Regions from separate parts of the Nocardia glycosmidis genome, predicted to be linked through region 1. Evidence: riboswitches for the same ligand, from Rfam matches in the RefSeq annotation. Region 1 holds a riboswitch; each other region holds the start of a gene.

What was found. A riboswitch is a leader RNA that binds a small molecule or an ion and turns the genes downstream of it on or off. The one in region 1 is predicted to bind S-adenosylmethionine.
Region 2: it holds a riboswitch for S-adenosylmethionine, as region 1 does, so the genes downstream of both, ACT86A_RS21535 (amino acid ABC transporter permease) here and ACT86A_RS04065 (rhodanese-like domain-containing protein) in region 1, are expected to answer to the same signal.
Region 3: it holds a riboswitch for S-adenosylmethionine, as region 1 does, so the genes downstream of both, ACT86A_RS19915 (aminotransferase class V-fold PLP-dependent enzyme) here and ACT86A_RS04065 (rhodanese-like domain-containing protein) in region 1, are expected to answer to the same signal.

The regions. Positions count from the first base shown of each region.
Region 1 covers NZ_JBQWRH010000002.1:344,213-346,408, reverse strand. The annotation lists gene ACT86A_RS04070 (O-succinylhomoserine sulfhydrylase) at 1-1,009, opposite strand, end outside; gene ACT86A_RS04065 (rhodanese-like domain-containing protein) at 1,006-1,425, opposite strand; SAM riboswitch class IV at 1,440-1,557, opposite strand; gene ACT86A_RS04060 (Rv0361 family membrane protein) at 1,621-2,070, opposite strand.
Region 2 covers NZ_JBQWRH010000018.1:30,226-32,421, forward strand. The annotation lists gene ACT86A_RS21530 (hypothetical protein) at 1-204, opposite strand, end outside; SAM riboswitch class I at 574-667, shown strand; gene ACT86A_RS21535 (amino acid ABC transporter permease) at 767-1,768, shown strand; gene ACT86A_RS21540 (amino acid ABC transporter ATP-binding protein) at 1,765-2,196, shown strand, end outside.
Region 3 covers NZ_JBQWRH010000015.1:170,145-172,340, forward strand. The annotation lists gene ACT86A_RS19915 (aminotransferase class V-fold PLP-dependent enzyme) at 1-950, opposite strand, end outside; SAM riboswitch class IV at 997-1,110, opposite strand; gene ACT86A_RS19920 (Pls/PosA family non-ribosomal peptide synthetase) at 1,768-2,196, shown strand, end outside.

The DNA.
Region 1 (2,196 bases):
CCTCGAAAGCGCGCTTCTTCGCCTCGTTCTCGGGGGCGTCCAGCTCGAAGGTGACCACGGTGCCGCCCCCGCTCATCTGACCGGTGGCCAGCGCGTGCTGCGGATGCGACTCCAGGAAAGGGTATTTCACCCAGCTGACCGCCTTGTTGTCCTCCAGGAAGCGGGCAACCCGCAGTGCGGAGTCGACCGAATGGCGCACCCGCAGCGGCATGGTTTCCAGACCCTTCAGCAGGGTCCACGCGTTGAACGGGCTCAGCGCCGGACCGGTATGGCGCATCAGCGTTTTCACCGGCCCGTCGATGTAGTCCTGCGCGCCGAGAATCGCTCCGCCGAGTACCCGGCCCTGCCCGTCGATGTGCTTGGTGCCGGAGTAGACCACCACGTCGGCGCCGAGTTCGAAGCCGCTTTGCAGCAACGGTGTGGCGAAGACGTTGTCCAGCACCACTTTCGCGCCCGCGGCATGGGCCAGTTCGCTCACCCTACGGACATCGACCAGGGTCTGCATCGGATTGGCGGGCGTCTCGAAGAACACCGCATTGGTCGGCACCGACAGCGCCTGCTCCCACTGGTCGAGATCCTCGCCGTCGACGAAGACGGTCTCCACGCCCCAGCGCGGCAGGATCTCGTTGCACACCACGAAGCAGGAACCGAATAGGCTGCGCGCGGCGACCAGCCGGTCACCCGCGCCGAGCAATGCGCCCAGCGCGGTGAACACCGCCGACATGCCGCTCGCGGTGGCGAAGCACGCTTCGGCGCCGTCGATCAGCCGGATCCGCTCCTCGAACATGGCGACCGTCGGATTGCCGTAGCGGGAGTAGACGAAATGCTCCGCCTCGCCGGTGAACGCGGCCTCGGCGGCTTCCGCGCTCTCGTAGACGAAGCCGGAGCTCAGGTACAACGCCTCGGAGGTTTCCTCGAAGCCGGAGCGCCGCAGTCCGCCCCGCACACCGAGCGTCGCGGGACCGACACCCTCGGGCAGGGGCTTGTCGAACGCGCCGCCGGTGATCACGACTGCCGCCAGGGCAGTCCGAGGGCGCGCCAGCCGGCGCCGCCGCGATGCCCGAACCCATCGAGCGGACCCTCGAAGCCGTCGAGCACGTTGTAGGAGGTGTGGTAGCCGGCCGCGGTGGCGGCGATCGCCGCGCCGACCGAACGCTGGCCGGAGCGACAGAGGAACACCACCGGCGTGGCGGGATCGTGGTTGTCGAGTGCCTGCCGCAGTTGCTCGACGAAGGCCTCGTTGCGCGCGCCGGCGGAGTCGACCCACTCGATCAGCACGGTAGGCCGATCGATCGAACTCGTGTCGGGGACGCCGACAAACCGCCATTCGGCTTCCGTCCGCACGTCGACGAGAACGGTTTCGGGATTGTCGCGCAACAGTTCCCATGCCTGCTGGGGGGTGATGTCACCGGCGTAATTGCTCATCTGCTCCTCCTGCGAATCCGCACTTGCCGCGCCCGCGTCTTCGAGCACGGCCCGGTCGTCACCCGGAGCACCCCACCGCGGAGGAGGGTTGCCGACCAGTAATGCCGGGGCTTGACACTGGTTCTCATGACCTTCGACTGAGATTGCACCGAGCCGGGTCACCGTGTCAAACGGTGGCTCACACTGCGCGAACGCTCAGGTGCAGACCAACCACTTGGCGCCGGATCTGGTGAGGTTCCACGTCTTGGTCGTCTCCGTGCCGTCTGTCACCGTGGTCACGGTGGCCTTGCCTTTGTCGCCGTCGACGATCGGGGGATCGATTTTCCTGATCTCGACTGACTTTCCGGCGCCGGACTGCCCGGCCAGCGGCGAACGGGCGGCGTCGAAGCCCTGGCATCCGGTACCGGGCGCCGGCACCGTCTCGGTGCCATTGGCGCCCTCGACGAAGTTGCGGACGGCCGCGGCGATGCGGTCGGAATCTGTGACATTTTTCTCAGCAGGCGACAGGACTCCGCCGAGCACGATCGCGCCGAGCACGATCGCCGCGATCACCGCGGCCGCGATGAACGGGATCGCGGAAGGCTGGTCGGTCTGATCGACCTGGATGATGTCGTCGTCGTCCGCGGTCGGCCGCTGCTCGGTCATGGCTCGATGATCCCTGGTCGGCGGGGTTATCGGGCGCTCGGCCCCACCGGAAAGGGGGGAGTCGCCGCCGGGACCCCAACAGCCGCTTCAGACCGAACGAGAGCGGGTATGCGCCGATTGTGAGGT
Region 2 (2,196 bases), on a different contig from region 1:
GATGCCGAGGCCGCGCAGCGCGTCGAGCGCGGAGTTGTAGATGCTCCACGGGTCACCGGGCGCCGCGGTCTGCGTGGCGCGGTCGGAGAACGCGGGGGCCGGGTCGTCCGGGGCCGCGCCGGCGGCCCCTGGTCCCGCGAGCGCGAGAGCGACCGAGCCGGTCACGACGGCGGACAACAAAGTCAGACTACGCAACGTGATCACGAAACCTCCTCATCGGCGGAACGATCGAGGGGCACAGTACTCCGGCAAACGCACGCAACAGCCGAGATTGCCAACAGCAATTCCACAGCAGTCCAGTTTGCCGGGATCTACGGCACCGGTCGGCCGCCACCGACAAGCTGTACGCCGCGTCCGGCCGCCGCTTCGGCTCCCCCCGGCACGCCGGCGATGATGCGACCGGGGACCGCACCGCTCTCATTCGGCAGCGCACGCCTGGCTACCAGAATTATCCGACGAATCCAGGCCCGACAAGATCTACGCTCACGCTGATTACTTCTCTTGTTCCAGAGTCCAGTTGCTCGGCATCATGATTCGGCTCGACCCCGACATCGGCCGGCGGGGGGTCGGCACCAACCATCCAGAGCGACCGAGAGACCTGGCTCGTCGACGTCGCAGCAACCCCCCGGTCACCGGGTGCGGGTGCTTCCGCCGGGACCGATGGAGGAACCGAAGTGATTATCGAGGACCTGGCATGGCGTGAGCGTGCCATGGACGCAGCCGCGTTCACGCTCAGGCCGGAACCGAGCGCCCGCGAGGTGCGGGCATGACCACGTCCGCCGCACCCGAAACCTCCTCGCTCGGCGATCCGGCCCCGGCCGGCACATCCGAGCCGCATCCCGCTCGAGCAGGTGAGACGCCTGAGGTAGCCAAGAGCCGGCACCCGTGGCGGTGGGTGGTCAGCGCTGTCGCGCTGGTTCTGCTCGCCCAGTTCGTGCACGGTCTGGCCACCAACCCCGGCTGGGATTGGCCGACGTTCGCGCAGTACATCACGGCGAAATCGGTGCTGTCGGCATTGCAAGTGACGTTGGAGCTGACCGTGTGGGGTACCGCGCTGGGATTCCTCCTCGGCACCGCGCTGGCGGTCGCCCGGCTATCGAACAATCCGGTATTGCGGGTGATCTCCTGGGCCTACATCTGGGCGTTCCGGGCCATCCCGCTGATCGTGCAGCTGCTGTTCTGGTTCAACATCGCCTATCTGTACCGGACGCTGTCGATCGGCATCCCGTTCGGCCCGGCGCTGTTCACCTTCGAGGTGAACGGCGTGATCAGCGGCTTCACCGCCGCCGTGATCGGATTGGCCCTGCATCAGGCGGCATATTCCGCCGAAATCATCCGCGCCGGATTCATCTCGGTCGACGCGGGACAGCTGGAGGCCGCCGCCGCACTGGGGATTCCGCGACTGCGGCAGTTCCGCACCGTCGTTTTCCCGCAGGCGATGCGCTCGATCCTGCCGAACGCGACCAACGAGGTGATCAGCCTGTTCAAGGGCACCTCGATCGTGTCGGTGATGGCGATCGCCGAGCTGTTCTACCAGGTCCAGGTGATCTATGGGCGCAATGGGCGGGTTGTGCCGCTGCTGATGGTCGCGACGGTGTGGTACTTCGTGCTCACCACCGTGCTCTCGGTGGCGCAGTATTACATCGAGCGTCACTACGCCAAAGGCGCGCACCGCAATCCGCCGCCTTCGCCGCTGCAGCGCGCGTGGCAGAAGCTGCAGGAAGTCGCCGAGATCGGTTCCACCGCACCACGCGGAGCGACACGATGACCGGCACGCTCGCCGTCGAGGTTCGCGGCGTCCGGAAATCCTACGGGCCGCACCAGGTGTTGCGCGGCATCGATCTGACCGTTCGCTCCGGCGAAGTGGTCACGGTGATCGGTCCATCCGGCTCCGGCAAGTCGACCCTGCTGCGCGTGGTGAACCGCCTGGAATCACTGGACGCGGGAACTGTGCACATCGACGGCGAGCTGATCGGCTACCGCCTGCGCCGTAACCGGTTGCACGCGCTGCCGGACCGGGAAGTGCGCAAGCAGCGCTCCCGGATCGGCTTCGTCTTCCAGCAGTTCAATCTGTTCCCGCACCTGACAGTGCTCGACAACATCACGCTCGCACCGCTTTCCGCGCAGCACCGCGACCGCGCCGAAATCGAGCGCGAGGCAAAGGAACTGCTCGAACGCGTCGGCATCGGGCAGCTC
Region 3 (2,196 bases), on a different contig from region 1:
ACGCCCGAGATCGCGGCAAGGCCGTCCCGGAGCCGGTCGGCGAGCCGGTGTTCGTGCGCGGCAAGGGTTTCGGCCTCGATGGCACACAGCGCGTCGCACGCGGCGGCGAGCGCGGCGGCGCCGAGCACGTTCGGCGACCCGGCCTCGTGCCGCTGCGGAGCGGGGGCCCACTCGGCCTCGGTTGTGCTCACCTCCCGAACCGCCCCGCCGCCGGACAGATAGGGCTGCGCCGCATCGAGCCAATCCCGCTTGCCCACCAGCACACCCGCGCCGAAGGGCGCGTACAGCTTGTGACCGGAACAGGCTAGATAGTCGATTCCGGTGTCCCGCAGGCTGATCCGACGATGTGGCGCCAGCTGCGCCGCGTCCACCAAGATCCGGGCGCCGCACTGGTGCGCGATGGTGGCCAGCCGCTCCAGTGGCAGCACCTCCCCGGTGACGTTCGACGCGCCGGTCACCGCGAGCAACGCGGCGGGCTTGCTGCACAACTCGGCGACCAGCCGGCCGACGGTCTCCTCGACCGTGTCGGCCGCCTGCACGACGCGGCGGCCGCGCCTGGTCCACGGCAGGAAGTTGGCGTGGTGCTCGATATCGAGCACTACCGTGTCGCCGGGCACGCAGGACGCGAGCAGGTTCAGCGAGTCGGTGGTGTTGCGCGTGAACACCACCACGTGATCCGGTGCGGCGTCGAGGAACTTGCCTACCGATCCGCGGGCGGCCTCGTAGCACTCCGTGGAGATCCGCGAAGCGTAACCCGCGCCGCGGTGCACGCTCGCGTAGAACGGCAGCAACTGCTGCACGCGGTCGGTAACCTGCGCCAATGCCGGCGCGCTCGCCGCATAGTCGAAATTCGCGTAGCTCGCGGTTCCGCCCTGCACGAGCGGCACCAGCAGTTCGTCGCCCGAGACCCGGGCGAATGCGGCACAGGTGGTATCGACAACACTAGTCATCACGTGAATCCCGTCGGCTCTAGGACCGCGATCGAATGATTCGTCGAGTCCGCGCTTGCCGCGCCCGGTTGGGCGGCGGCCGGGTCGTCACCCGGAGCACCCCACCGCGGAGGAGGGTTGCCGACCAGCAAGCCGGGGCTTAGCGCTGGTACTCATGACCTGACCCGAGATTGGCAGAAGCGCCCCAGCGCTGTCAACTGGGTACCAATCCCAGGCCGGCACATACCGATCGGGACCTGCCCGACGTCCGTGCGTCCGCGCGCAGACTCACGAGCCGGGCCGGCACCCCTGACCTCGCTTTACGAGCACTGTTCGCCATCGAAGCCGGCACGCGGCTGTTGCCCTGAACACATCCGCGCCACCGCTGCCGGCCGGAGCAGGCCCGGCATCTCGTCTCCGACGACGCTACGACCGAACAAATACAGCAAATACGCAGCAGCACCCGGTAACCCGAACGATCGTCCCTGGTGCCCAGGTAACCACAGCGGCCCGCGCTTTTGCGGAAAGCAAAACCAAGCGTTACCTGTTCGCAGCCCGTCGCGCCCCGATTCGCGATGTCACAGCGCACGAGTCGCCGGACGCTCAGCCCTCATCCAGCTAACAACAAGCAGCCGATCTCGAATCCATGGTGTTCACCCCTTGTCGAGCGCAGCGACATTCCCCGTTCGCGCAGCGCCGCTGGGCGCTGCCGAAGCAAACCCAGTACCGTGGACAACTGGCCAATCGCGGCATTTGCCCTTTGGTAACCCCGCCCTTTGGTAACCCGCCCTTTGGTAACCCAACTATGGCGCGACAACGGAAAGTGTGAGGCAGATCGATGGAAGGTTCGGTGGGCACCGTGCTCCGAACAGAGGTCGACGCGCCGCAGCGTCCGTTGTTGCGGGGCGAGCATGCGCCGCAGGCCAGGACGCTGGTCGACATCCTGACCGCTACCGCGCTCGCACATCCCGACGCCCCGGCCATCGACGACGGCCAGGTGGTGCTGACCTACCTGGACTTGGTGGTCGAGGTCGAGCAGACCATGGCCCGCCTCGCCACAGCGGGCGTACGCCCCGGTGACCGGGTCGGGGTGCGGATGCCTTCCGGGACCCGCGGACTCTACGTCACCATTCTCGCGGTCCTCTACAGTGGCGCGGCCTATGTGCCGGTCGACGCCGACGACCCGGACGAGCGGGCCCAGCTGGTCTTCGGCGAAGCCCAGGTCACCGCGCTGGTGACCGCCGACGGCATCGAGACCACGGCCGCG